4 regions of the Pseudomonas umsongensis genome follow, and region 1 is predicted to be linked to each of the others. Evidence: predicted binding sites of a transcription regulator. Region 1 holds the regulator's gene; each other region holds the start of a gene.

Region 1 (3,209 bases):
ACTGGATGTGGCGACTGCGCACTTCTGCCAGTAACTCGGGGAACCGCGACAAGTGGCTTGGCAGGTTGCGAGCATCGATGGACACGGCAACCAGTGGCTGTGCCAGTTCGGTGTGTATCAGCGCTCGCTCGGCCAGTTCAGGCAGCAACCCGGCAGGCAGGTTGTCAATGCAGTAGTAGCCGTTGTCCTCGAGGACGTCGAGGGCGGTACTTTTACCTGAGCCGGAGCGGCCGCTGACGATGATCAAGCGCATGATTACTGCCCGTTTTGCTCGTCCAGGACAACCTGATACAAGGCTTGATTGCTCGCAGCGTTGCGCAGTTTGTCGCGCACGTCCTTGCGGTCGAGCATGCTGGCAATCTGGCGCAACAACTCAAGGTGCGCATCGGTAGCGGCTTGCGGGACCAGTAGCACGAACAACAGGTCAACCGGAGCGCCGTCGATGGCGTCGAAATCGATAGGGGCGTCCAGGTGCATCAAGGCACTGATGGGCGCATCACAGCCCTTTAGACGGCAGTGGGGAATGGCGATGCCATTACCAAAGCCGGTGGAGCCGAGTTTTTCACGGGCGACCAGGCTCTCGAAAACATCCTGCATGGCCAGATCCGGCACTTCGCGATGGATGAGGTTGGCAATTTGCTCGAGGGCTTTCTTTTTACTGCCGCCCGGCACGTTCACCAGGGAACGGCCGGGGGTCAGGATGCTTTCAAGTCGGATCATGGGTTGGGAGTGTTAACGACCCGTAGCGCCCTGGAGGAGGCTCTGAGTCTTTTCCTTATGCTTTTTGAGTTGTTTATCCAGCTTGTCGGTCAGTGCGTCGATTGCCGCGTACATATCGGTATGTTCCGCGTTGGCGACGACCTCATTGCCGGGTATATGCAGCGTGGCTTCGATTTTCTGCTTCAACTTTTCGACGCACATCGTGACTTGCACGTTGGTGATCTTGTCGAAATGCCCCTCGAGCTTCTTGAACTTGAGCTCGACGTATTCACGCAGGGGCTTGGTCACTTCCAGTTGGTGTCCACTGATGTTGACTTGCATACAGCTTCTCCTTCGTTGCCAGTGCATAAAGCGGCAGATCCAGATGATCTGCCACTGGAACGCTGTGGCGTGGCCCTACATCAACCGCTTGCGTTCGCTCGAAGGCGCGATCCCGAGGGATTCGCGGTACTTGGCGACGGTGCGGCGAGCCACCTGAATGCCTTGTGCCTCCAGTAAACCAGCGATCTTGCTGTCACTCAACGGCTTTTTCTGATTTTCCGCCGCCACCAGTTTTTTGATGATCGCGCGAATCGCCGTGGACGAGCATTCTCCGCCCTCGGAGGTGCTGACGTGACTGGAGAAAAAGTATTTCAGTTCATAAATGCCCCGAGGGGTATGCATGAATTTCTGCGTGGTAACCCGCGAAATCGTCGACTCATGCATGCCGACCGCTTCGGCGATGTCATGCAGGACCAATGGCTTCATGGCTTCGTCGCCATACTCCAGGAAGCCGCGCTGATGCTCGACGATCTGCGTGGCCACTTTCATCAGGGTTTCGTTGCGGCTTTGCAGGCTCTTGATGAACCAGCGGGCTTCCTGCAGTTGATTGCGCATGAAGGTGTTGTCGGCGCTGGTGTCGGCACGACGAACGAAGCCCGCATACTGGGCGTTGACCCTCAGGCGGGGCACCGACTCCTGGTTGAGCTCCACCAGCCAGCGTTCGTTATCCTTGCGCACGATCACGTCCGGAACCACGTATTCGGCTTCGGTCGACTCGATTTGCGAGCCCGGGCGCGGGTTGAGGCTCTGGACCAGCTCGATCACCTGGCGCAGCTCATCTTCCTTGAGCTTCATGCGGCGCATCAGCTGGCTGTAGTCGCGGCTGCCGAGCAAGTCGATATAGTCAGTGACCAGGCGCTTGGCTTCGGCCAGCCAAGGCGTCTTGGCGGGCAGTTGGCGCAATTGCAACAGCAGGCATTCACCCAGGTTGCGTGCGCCGATGCCGGCAGGTTCGAATTGCTGGATGCGGTGCAGGACGGCTTCGATTTCGTCCAGTTCGATGTCCAGTTCCGGATCGAAGGCTTCGAGGATTTCCTCCAGCGTCTCGTCCAGGTAGCCCTGGTTGTTGATGCAGTCGATCAGGGTCACGGCGATCAGGCGATCGGTGTCGGACATCGGTGCCAGGTTCAATTGCCACAGCAGGTGGCTTTGCAGGCTCTCGCCGGCTGATGTGCGGGTGGTGAAATCCCACTCGTCGTCATCGTTGCTCGGCAGGCTGCTGGCGCTGGTCTGGTAGACGTCTTCCCAGGCGGTGTCGACAGGCAGTTCGTTGGGAATGCGCTCGTTCCAGTCGCCTTCCTCGATATTATCGACGGTCGTGGCGCTTTCCTGGTAGGAGGGTTCCTGGGTGTCGGTACTGGGTTTGTGTTCGGCGTTGTCGGCCAGCGGGTCGGAATTGTCGAAGTCGTCGCCTTCTTCCTGGCGCTCGAGCATCGGATTGGACTCCAGGGCCTCCTGGATTTCCTGTTGCAGGTCCAGGGTCGACAATTGGAGCAGGCGGATGGCCTGTTGCAGCTGCGGTGTCATCGTCAGCTGCTGGCCCATTCTCAAGACTAGCGATGGTTTCATGGCAGGGGCTTAACACCTTATTCGCCGGCGCACATGCGCCATCCACTACAGGGCGCCGGAGCGCCAAACATAAGCAAATTATATGCCCGAAACCGCGGCGTTTGCCTAGAGCGCTGTAACAATAAAAAAAGGTTGATTTTTTATTGCGCCAAGCGCTCTGCCGACTCGCCGGACACCGCGATGCTTACAGGCGGAATTCATGCCCCAGGTACACTTCTTTCACCAGGTCATTGGCCAGGATGGTTTCAGCGTCGCCTTCGGCGATCAGTTGACCATCGTTGACAATATAGGCGGTTTCGCAGATATCCAGGGTTTCGCGGACGTTGTGGTCGGTGATCAGTACGCCGATGCCCTTGGCCTTGAGGTGGTGGATGATCTGCTTGATGTCACCCACGGAGATCGGGTCAACGCCGGCGAACGGTTCGTCGAGCAGGATGAATTTCGGGTTGGTGGCCAGTGCCCGGGCGATTTCCACGCGACGGCGTTCGCCACCGGACAGGCTCATGCCGAGGTTGTCGCGGATGTGGCTGATGTGGAACTCCTGCAGCAGGCTTTCCAGTTCCTTGCGGCGACCGGCCTTGTCGAGTTCCTTGCGGGTC
Region 2 (3,209 bases), 790 kb from region 1:
GGCGAGCGAACGCCACTGACCGCGCGGCATTTGCCACTGGGGGTGCTGAGCCCGCCCACCTTCGATGATCGCACCGAAGTGTTTCCGATGGCCCCGGGTGATCGGATATTCCTGTTGTCCGACGGGGTGATCGATACCTGCGACGCCGATGACCAGCTGTTTGGTGTGCAGCGGTTGCAGCAGGTATTTGCCGCCAATCGTCAACCCGACACCTTGTTCGAGGATATCGAGCAGGCGCTTCGGGACTTTCGTGGTGAGGCGCGCGACGACGTCAGCATGGTCGAGGTCAGCCTGCCTGCGCCCACTCAGGCGAGCCCGCCGCTGCCGATCTATTCCGACAGTGGCCAGTCCTGCCCTCTGGACTGGTCGGCCAGTTTCGAGTTTCGCGCTGCGACGCTCAAGCGCTTCAATCCGTTGCCCCATCTCTTGCAACTGCTGCAGGAAGTGCACGGTCTGCGGGCTCAAAGCGGGGCGCTCTACAGCGTTCTGGCCGAGTTGTACTCCAACGCCCTGGAGCATGGAGTGCTAGGCCTGGACTCGAGCCTTAAGCACGATGTGTCGGGTTTCACCCGCTATTATCACCAACGCAATGCACGCCTGGACGAGCTTGAGGACGGTTATGTCCGGGTGCATTTGCAGGTTACCCCGCAAGGCGAGGGTGGATGCCTGGCAATTCGCGTCGAGGACAGCGGCAAGGGATTTGATGTCGGGCGGGTACTGGAACGTCCTGTCGATCCTGTCCGTCTGTCTGGACGTGGAGTCAGTCTGATCCGTCAGTTGGGTCATAATGCAAGCTGGTCTGACGATGGTCGAAGTGCCCGCGTGGAGTTTCTCTGGAAGGCTCTGGCATAATCCATAAATTCTTGATCAAGGAGCGAACAAGTGGCTGATGAACATCTGGACCTCGACGCGCTGAACGAGTTGCGCGAGGTCATGGAGGACGCGTATCCGCAGTTGCTGGATACCTTTCTCGCCGATTCCGAAGAGCGCCTTCAAGCGTTGCGCGAGGCAGGGAGAGCTGCGCAGCTCGTAGACGTGGCGCACAGCTTCAAAGGCAGCAGCAGCAACATGGGCGCCGTCAAGCTTGTCGCGCTATGTGGCGAACTTGAGAAAAATGCTGAAAAGCTTTCGCCCTCCGAAATCCAGGAGCTGATCACTGCAATCGACCTTGAGTTCGCGATCGTTCGGCCTCTTTACGAAGCTGAGCGGCAACGGTCCCTGGCGGAAAGCTGAGGCGCAAGACGCTTTTCGTCGCCATCAGGCGAAACTGGCCCGCCCCTTGCTATTAACTCTTGCAACTGTACCTACGATCCCAGTGCAGCGGAGACCGTTAAATGCCCTTTACCCCAAATTCTCTTCTTCAGGCCGCCGCTCAGGCCAAGAGTCAGGCCGCCGCCGCCCCTTCCACGAAGGTCGCCGCCGAGCCCGGGGACAAGGCGTCGAGCTTCTCTCAGGTGTACGCCGCACAAGGCCGGAACCCGGCTGCTGACGGACCTTCGAAACCACAACCTCACAAGGCTGCCGACAGCCTCGGTAAAAAGGACGACGTCAAGGATAACGCTGCCGCCGAGGAGCCTGTCGTTGCCGATAGCGGCAAAAGCTTGCCCGCCGACAAGCCGGCGCAAGCCGACGACAAGCAGGACAGCGCCGATGCGACGGACGAACAGGCAGGGGGCGTCGAAGCTGCGCCGGTTGATCCTGTCGAGGTGCCTGTCATCGCGGCGCCTGTTGTGGCTGATCAACCAGCCGTCGAAGCGCCCGTTGCGGCGGTCATCCCGCCAATCGTCCCCGCCACTGACACAGGATTCGATCCCGAAGCCGACCCACTGGACGCCCTGCCAGCCCTGCGCATGGCCATGGAGCAGAGTGGCCATGTCTCGGCCTCAAGCCAGGCACAACCCAAGGCAGCTCCGACCGAGGTCGACGGTGAACGGACGGCGGCGCAGACCTTCGCCGCTGGCATGGCGAACATGCTCGACGTGCAAACCGACATGGACAGTACCGACCAGGGCGGCGACCAGGCCTTCAGTGGCCTGATCGATGATGGGCTCAAGGACCTCAAGTCTGCCAGCAGCGATACCCGGGTCGACGATTTCGCCGACCGCCTGGCGGCACTGACCCAGGCAGCGACGCCAAAAACCGCCAACGCCCTGCCGGTCAACCAGCCCATCGCGATGCATCAGAGCGGTTGGACGGAAGAAGTGGTGAATCGGGTCATGTACCTGTCCAGCGCCAATCTCAAGGCGGCCGACATCCAGTTGCAGCCGGCCGAACTCGGCCGTCTCGACATTCGGGTGAACATGGTGCCCGATCAGCAGACCCAGGTGACGTTCATGAGCGCGCATCCGGGCGTGCGTGAAGCGCTGGACGGGCAGATGCAGCGTTTGCGCGACATGTTCACCCAGCAGGGCATGGGCCAGGTTGACGTCAACGTCTCGGACCAGTCCCGGGGATCCCAGGACCAGGCGCAACATCAGCAGGCGCAGAGTGGACGCGCCAGTGCTGGCGGCGGTCGCCTTGATTCGATGGATGACGAGCTTTCGGCCAGCGTTACCCAAGTTGCGGCCAGCCCGACTAGCGTGATTGGCTCCAGCGCAGTCGATTATTACGCCTGATAATTCGCGGCGCCCCCTAAAAGATCGCAGCCTTCGGCAGCTCCTACAGGATGTACGCAGTCCAATGTAGGAGCTGCCGCAGGCTGCGATCTTTTGCTTCTGGCATAACACTTGCTCTTGCCTAGTCGCGCGACTGTAAAAACCGAATAGTGACGGATTATTGGCATGGCGAAGAGCGACGCAGCAGTAAAAGACCCCGCAACCAAAGGCAAACTCAAGCTGATCATCTTGATCGTGGTGGCGCTGTTGCTGGCGATCGGCTTGTCCGTGGGGGCGACCTGGTACTTCATGCACAGTGCCCAGAGCAAGCCTGCCGTCGTGGCCGAAACCACCCCCGTGGGCAAGCAGCCTGCCGTTTTCGAGCCGATGGCCCCGGCGTTCGTGGCCAACTACAACCAGAACGGACGCCAGCGCTACATGCAAGTGAGCATTACCATGCTTGCGCGCAACCAAGCGGATCTGGACGCGCTCAAGGTGCACATGCCGGTGATCCGCAACAACCTGGTGATGCTGTTCTCCAGTCAGGATTTCGCGACCCTCGCCTCGCCGGTCGGCCAGGAAATGTTGCGCCAGAAGGCCACCGCCAGCGTCCAG
Region 3 (3,209 bases), 590 kb from region 1:
GGGCGATGTAGGCGTCGATGAAGTCGTCGCTGAAAACGCCGCCTTTGGTCAGGAACGCACGACCTTTGTCCAGCTCTTCCAGGGCTTCTTTCAGGCTGCCGCAAACTTGTGGGATCTCTTTCGCCTCTTCAGGCGGCAGGTCGTACAGGTTTTTGTCAGCTGCGTCGCCAGGGTGGATCTTGTTCTGGATGCCGTCCAGGCCAGCCATCATCAGTGCGGCGAAGCACAGGTACGGGTTGGCAGCCGGATCCGGGAAGCGCGCTTCGATACGGCGGGCTTTCGGGCTCGACACGTAAGGAATACGGATCGAGGCGGAACGGTTACGGGCCGAGTAGGCCAGCATGACCGGAGCTTCGAAACCTGGAACCAGACGCTTGTAGGAGTTGGTCGCCGGGTTGGTGAAGCCGTTCAGGGCCTTACCGTGCTTGATGATGCCGCCGATGAAGTACAGGGCGGTATCGGACAGGCCGGCATAACCTTCGCCTGCGAAGGTGTTCTTGCCATCTTTCCAGATGGACATGTGAACGTGCATACCCGAACCGTTGTCGCCGTACAGGGGCTTAGGCATGAAGGTAGCGGTGCGGCCGTAGGCATCGGCTACGTTGTGCACGACGTACTTCAGGGTTTGGGTTTCGTCGGCTTTCTTCACCAGGGTGTTGAACTTGACGCCGATTTCGTTCTGGCCGGCAGTTGCCACTTCGTGGTGGTGAACTTCGACGGTCAGGCCCATTTCTTCCAGTGCGTTGCACATGGAGGTACGGATTTCGTGGTCGTGGTCGAACGGTGGAACCGGGAAGTAGCCGCCTTTGACGCCTGGACGGTGACCTTTGTTACCGCCTTCGATGTCCTGGTCAGACATCCACGAACCTTGTTCGGAGTAGATCTTGAACATGGAACCGGAAATGTCGGACTTGAACTTCACCTGGTCGAAGATGAAGAACTCTGGCTCCGGACCGCAGAATACGGTGTCGCCAATGCCGGAGGCTTTCAGGTGTTCTTCAGCGCGCTTGGCGATCGCACGTGGGTCGCGATCGTAGCCTTGCATGCTCGAAGGATCGACGATGTCGCAGGTCAGGATCAGGGTCGGCTCTTCGGTGAACGGGTCCAGTACGGCAGTGCTGTCGTCCGGCATGAGGATCATGTCGGAAGCTTCAATGCCTTTCCAGCCAGCGATGGAGGAGCCGTCGAACATCTTGCCGACTTCGAAGAAGTCTTCATCCAGCCCGTCGCGAGCCGGCATGGTCACGTGGTGCTGAGTGCCCTTGGTGTCTGTGAAGCGCAGATCAATCCACTTGACGTCATGATCTTTGATGAGTTGAACCGACTTCGACATAGTGTCCTCCGGGTGGATTAGGGCTGGTAGTGGATGCCCTTAGATGTTTGTGATGCCGGCGCGAATACTCTGCCAAGGCAACCTGCCTCACAAGGGAGCAAATTGCATGCCAGTGCCCCACCATGGGATTTTTGCCCCGAATTCACGCTTTTAAGGCGGTAAAGCACCTTAATGCGGAAAATACCGCCCTACAATGTGGCGCTCGTTTCAATAAATGACCCGTTTTGGTGCGCGCAAAACCTTCTGCATATTAACTGGTTAAACCTTGAGCAATTTCCGCTATAATCCGCGCCCCCCTTTTTCGGCAGGCCTCGCGCGCGCTGTTTCCATGAAATTAATCGTAAAAGTCTTTCCAGAGATCACCATCAAGAGCCGCCCGGTACGGATGCGTTTTATCCGCCAGTTGGCCAAGAACATCCGTGCCGTGCTCCGCGATCTGGACCCGGCTGTGGTGGTGAACGGCGTGTGGGACAATCTCGAGCTGGAGACCCGTGTCAGCGAGCCCAAGGCCCTGAAGGAGATGGGTGAGCGCCTGAGCTGCATGCCGGGCATTGCGCATTTCCTGCAAATCGACGAGTACCCGCTGCGTGACTTCGATGACATCGTCGAGAAGTGCAAGCAGCACTACGGTGATGCGCTGGCCGGGAAGATTTTTTCGGTGCGTTGCAAGCGTGCCGGCAAGCACCCGTTCAGCTCGATTGACATCGAGAAATATGTCGGCAGCCAGTTGCGCCGACAGTGCGGTGCCGCCGGGATTGACCTGAAAAAGCCTGAAATCGAAGTGCGCATCGAAGTTCGCGACCAACGGTTGTTCGTGATCCATAGCCAACACAACGGTATTGGCGGATATCCGCTGGGTGCGCTGGAGCAGACGCTGGTGCTGATGTCCGGCGGCTTCGATTCCACCGTCGCCGCCTACCAGATCATGCGCCGCGGCCTGATGGCGCATTTCTGCTTCTTCAACCTGGGTGGGCGTGCACACGAATTGGGCGTCATGGAAGTCGCGCATTTCATCTGGAAGAAGTACGGCAGCTCGCAACGCGTGTTATTTGTCAGTGTGCCGTTCGAAGAAGTGCTGGGAGAAATTCTCGGCAAAGTCGATAACAGTCATATGGGCGTAGTATTGAAGCGTATGATGTTGCGCGCTTCCTCCCAAATTGCCGATCGACTGCACATCGACGCGTTGGTCACCGGAGAGGCGATCTCCCAGGTATCGAGCCAGACCCTGCCGAACCTGTCCGTGATCGATTGCGTGACCGACAAGCTGGTCTTGCGTCCGCTGATCGCCAGCCACAAGCAGGACATCATCGACCTGGCCAACGAAATCGGCACCGCCGACTTCGCCAGGCACATGCCGGAGTACTGCGGGGTCATCTCGGTGAACCCCAAGACTGCTGCCAAGCGCCATCGGGTGGAGCACGAAGAGAAAGAATTCGACATGGCAGTCCTTGAGCGTGCGCTCGAGAACGCCAAACTGGTACCGATCGATCGCGTGATCGACGAATTGGGCCAGGACCTGCAAATTGAAGAAGTCAGCGAAGCGCTGGCCGGTCAGATCGTGATCGACATCCGTCACCCGGATGCCGCTGAAGACGACCCGCTGGACCTTGCTGGCATCGAGGTACAAACGATGCCGTTTTATGCACTGAACGCTCGTTTCAAGGAACTGGACCCTACTCGCCAGTACCTGCTTTATTGCGACAAAGGCGTGATGAGTCGCCTGCATGCCCACCATTTGCTCAGTGAGGGACATGCCAATGTGCGCGTTTATCGACCGAGCTAAGTGCCCGGGGCTGTTTGCCTGTGGCTTGCGTCACCGGCCCCCCGACGCCGCCGTCAAGCTGTAACGGCAAGGCCTGACTCTACTGTAAATCGC
Region 4 (3,209 bases), 2.3 Mb from region 1:
CGGCTTTCTGATCATCCAGGGTGATGGTACGGATGGTCTTGCCATCCTTGTCGGTGATTTTCACCGACACTTCAGCCACCGACTGTGGAATGACGACGGAACCGGTCATGCCCTTCGTGGTGTCGACCACGGCCTTGTCGCCCGGTGCGATGACGGAACGCCCGACCAGTGCCGAAGCCTGCAATGCCTGGGACGAGTTGTAGTTGCCAGCGATGCCGGACACGGTATCGTTGAGCGTGGTGATGCCTTCCAGGCTGCTGAACTGCGCCAGTTGTGCCACGAACTCGCCGTTGCCCTGAGGCTCCAGCGGGTTCTGGTTTTTCAGCTGGGTCACCAGTAATTGCAGGAACGCATCCTTGCCCAGGGCCTTCTTGCCCGTGGCACTGCTGGCCGCCGATGTGAGGCTGTCGGAATTGGTATTGGTCTTGATCGACGAGTTGGCCAGGATGTCGTTGAGGCTCAGACCACTGGTGGTATCGGTAACACTCATCTGAGTCGCCCCTTATCACTGACCGAGGGTCAGGACCTTCTGCATCATGGTTTTGGCGGTATTCATCATTTCGGCGTTGGTCTGGAACGAACGGCTCGCGGAAATCATGTCAGCCATTTCTTCCACCACGTTGACGTTCGGGTAGTAGACATAGCCCTTGGCATCGGCGGCCGGATGGTTCGGCTCGTAGCGTGCCTCAAGGTTGCTCTGGTCCTCGACCACGCCCAGTACCTGCACGCCTTGCCCGGCTGCGTCCTGGTTCTGGAACAGAGAATCGCTGCCAGCACCTTGAGCGCCCTGGAACATGGTGGCGAACACCGGGTGACGCGCACGGTAGGTCTGGTCGATGCTCGACGAGACGGTCTCGGCGTTGGCGATGTTCGAAGCCACGGTGTTCAAGCGCGTGGTCTGGGCACTCATGCCGCTACCGGCAATGTTGAAAACACTGGAGAGAGACATGACTTATTCTCCGCGCAGGGCTGACACCAGCCCTTTGAATTTGCTGTTGAGCAGGGTGAAGCTGGCCTGGAAGTTGACCGAGTTTTCTGCGTAGTTCGACTGTTCCAGCTGGGCGTCCACGGTGTTCTGGTCGATCGACGGTTGCATCGGCGTGCGGTACATCAGCGACTCGTCGCCATTGCCCAGGCCCTGGGCCTCGATGTGACGGCTGTTGGTCATGTTCAAGGCGAAGGTGCCATTCTTGGCCTTGTCGTTCTGCGCCTCGAGCACTTTCGAGAACTCCAGGTCCCGAGCCTTGTAGTTGGGGGTGTCGGCGTTGGCAATGTTGTTGGCCAGGACTTCGGCACGCTGAGCGCGGAAGCCCAATGCCTTTTCGTGAATACCGAGCGCTTTATCGAAGCTGATGCTCATGGCGGGAAACCTTCGGCTGACCTGTTTTTCGTGAGATGGTCAAAGCAAGCGTCATGCCAATTTAGAAAACCCCATAAACCGGGGCTTTGCGGGCAACGACCCATGCGGCAACGACAGAAAAGCGGCAACCGGTTTCCGCTGGATGCCGCTTTTCTGCCGCTTCCCGTGGACAACACATACCCTGTAGGAGCTGCCGCAGGCTGCGATTTTTTGATTTTGTTTTTTAAGATCAAGTCCAAAAGATCGTCCGAACGCGGCCCGAGCCTTCGGCAGCTCCTACGTGATGCAAGCGCGACAGGCATAAAAAAGGAGCCCTGTGGGCTCCCATTTTTTATGCCTGTCGCGCTTGCATCACTTCGCCTGGTAAATAATCCCCGGGCTGCATTGGACCATCTGGTAATGGTCCGGCAATCCGTTCAGCGCTTCGGAAGCACCGAGGAACAGATAACCTCCCGGCTTCAACGTGCTGTGAATGCGCAAAAGGATGTCCTTCTTCACTTCGGCGGAGAAGTAGATCAGCACATTGCGACAGAACACGATGTCGAACTTGCCAAGGCCGGCGTAGCTGTCCAGCAGGTTGAACGAGCGAAACTCGACCCTGCTCTTGATCGGCGCCTTGATGGCCCAGCGCCCCGGCCCCTTGGGGTCGAAATAACGCTGCAGCCGCTCGGGAGACAAGCCGCGACCGATGGCCAGGCTGTCGTACTCGCCGGTCTTGCAGTTGTTCAGCATGGTGCCCGACAGGTCGGTGGCAACGATCTGTACGCCCATTCTCAACTGCCCGGCATTGAACCGCTCGAACTCATCGATGGACATCGACAGCGAATACGGTTCCTGACCCGACGAGCAGGCCGCCGACCAGATCCGCAGACGCTGACCGGGGCTGGCCTTGATCGCTTCGGGCAGCACCTTGTTTTTCAAGACTTCAAACGGATAGGTATCACGAAACCACAGGGTTTCGTTGGTCGTCATTGCATCCACCACCATCTCGCGCAACCCGCTGCGCGGCTGGGTCTGAATGCGCTGGACCAGCTCACCCAGGGACTTGATGCCTTGCTGCTCCATCAGTTTGTTGAGACGGCTGGAGACTAGATATTGCTTGTTTTCACCGAGCAAAATGCCACAGGCTTTTTCCAGGAACACCCGGAACTGTTCGAAATCCAAATTACCCGTAGACAATGCTGCCGCCTCTAAAATCGTGTTGACTGCCGGGGGCCGAACGCCCCTAGCTGATGTCTGCTGCCTTGATCCGGTCGACTACCCGGGATGCCAGGTCATCAGGACGGAACTTGGCCAGGAAGTCATCGGCACCGACCTTCCTGACCATCGCCTGATTGAATACACCCGACAACGAAGTATGCAGGATGATATGAAGCTTTTGCATGCGAGGGTCGTTGCGGATCTCCGCCGTGAGGGTGTATCCGTCCATTTCCGGCATCTCGATGTCGGAAATCATCATCAGGAACTCCTCCTCTGGCCTCTTGCCCTCGTCGACCAGTTTGCGCAGGTAATCCAGCGCTTGGCGACCGTCGTTCAACGCCACCACATCAACACCGACCGTTTGCAGGCACCGGGTGACCTGTTTGCGCGCCACTGACGAATCATCGACCGTCAGCACGCGCAAGGAGAGCGCCTTGTGCTGGGTCTCGACATCCACCACGCCAGCGGAGATCGCTTCCGGGGTCGGCGCCACTTCCGCCAGTACCTTTTCGACGTCGATGATTTCCACCAACTGGTTGTCGACCCGGGTCACCGCCGTCAGGTAGTGATCACGTCCGGTGCCCTTGGGTGGTGGATGAATCTCCTCCCAGTTCATGTTGACGATGCGTTCCACCGAGCGAACCAGGAA

Evidence for each region. The regulator sigma-54, encoded in region 1, starts transcription at its own class of promoters, with help from an activator protein. The targets are predictions, from matches to a motif close to ANTGGCATNNANNTTGCTNT.
Region 2: HGP31_RS08250 (flagellar hook-length control protein FliK) is a predicted target of sigma-54. The motif match lies at 1,267-1,286, and genes of this name have one in related genera.
Region 3: glnA (type I glutamate--ammonia ligase) is a predicted target of sigma-54. The motif match lies at 1,428-1,447, and genes of this name have one in related genera.
Region 4: flgB (flagellar basal body rod protein FlgB) is a predicted target of sigma-54. The motif match lies at 1,402-1,421, and genes of this name have one in related genera.

What each region holds. Positions count from the first base shown of each region.
Region 1 is NZ_CP051487.1:1,024,900-1,028,108, forward strand. Features, by position in the region: gene rapZ (RNase adapter RapZ) at 1-253, opposite strand, end outside; gene ptsN (PTS IIA-like nitrogen regulatory protein PtsN) at 256-720, opposite strand; gene hpf (ribosome hibernation-promoting factor, HPF/YfiA family) at 733-1,041, opposite strand; gene HGP31_RS04470 (RNA polymerase factor sigma-54) at 1,117-2,610, opposite strand; gene lptB (LPS export ABC transporter ATP-binding protein) at 2,795-3,209, opposite strand, start outside.
Region 2 is NZ_CP051487.1:1,818,249-1,821,457, forward strand. Features, by position in the region: gene HGP31_RS08240 (ATP-binding SpoIIE family protein phosphatase) at 1-852, shown strand, start outside; gene HGP31_RS08245 (Hpt domain-containing protein) at 883-1,233, shown strand; gene HGP31_RS08250 (flagellar hook-length control protein FliK) at 1,335-2,615, shown strand; gene fliL (flagellar basal body-associated protein FliL) at 2,781-3,209, shown strand, end outside.
Region 3 is NZ_CP051487.1:439,004-442,212, forward strand. Features, by position in the region: gene glnA (type I glutamate--ammonia ligase) at 1-1,333, opposite strand, end outside; gene thiI (tRNA uracil 4-sulfurtransferase ThiI) at 1,662-3,116, shown strand.
Region 4 is NZ_CP051487.1:5,447,811-5,451,019, forward strand. Features, by position in the region: gene flgD (flagellar hook assembly protein FlgD) at 1-490, opposite strand, end outside; gene flgC (flagellar basal body rod protein FlgC) at 506-949, opposite strand; gene flgB (flagellar basal body rod protein FlgB) at 953-1,360, opposite strand; gene cheR (protein-glutamate O-methyltransferase CheR) at 1,712-2,539, opposite strand; gene HGP31_RS24565 (chemotaxis protein CheV) at 2,586-3,209, opposite strand, start outside.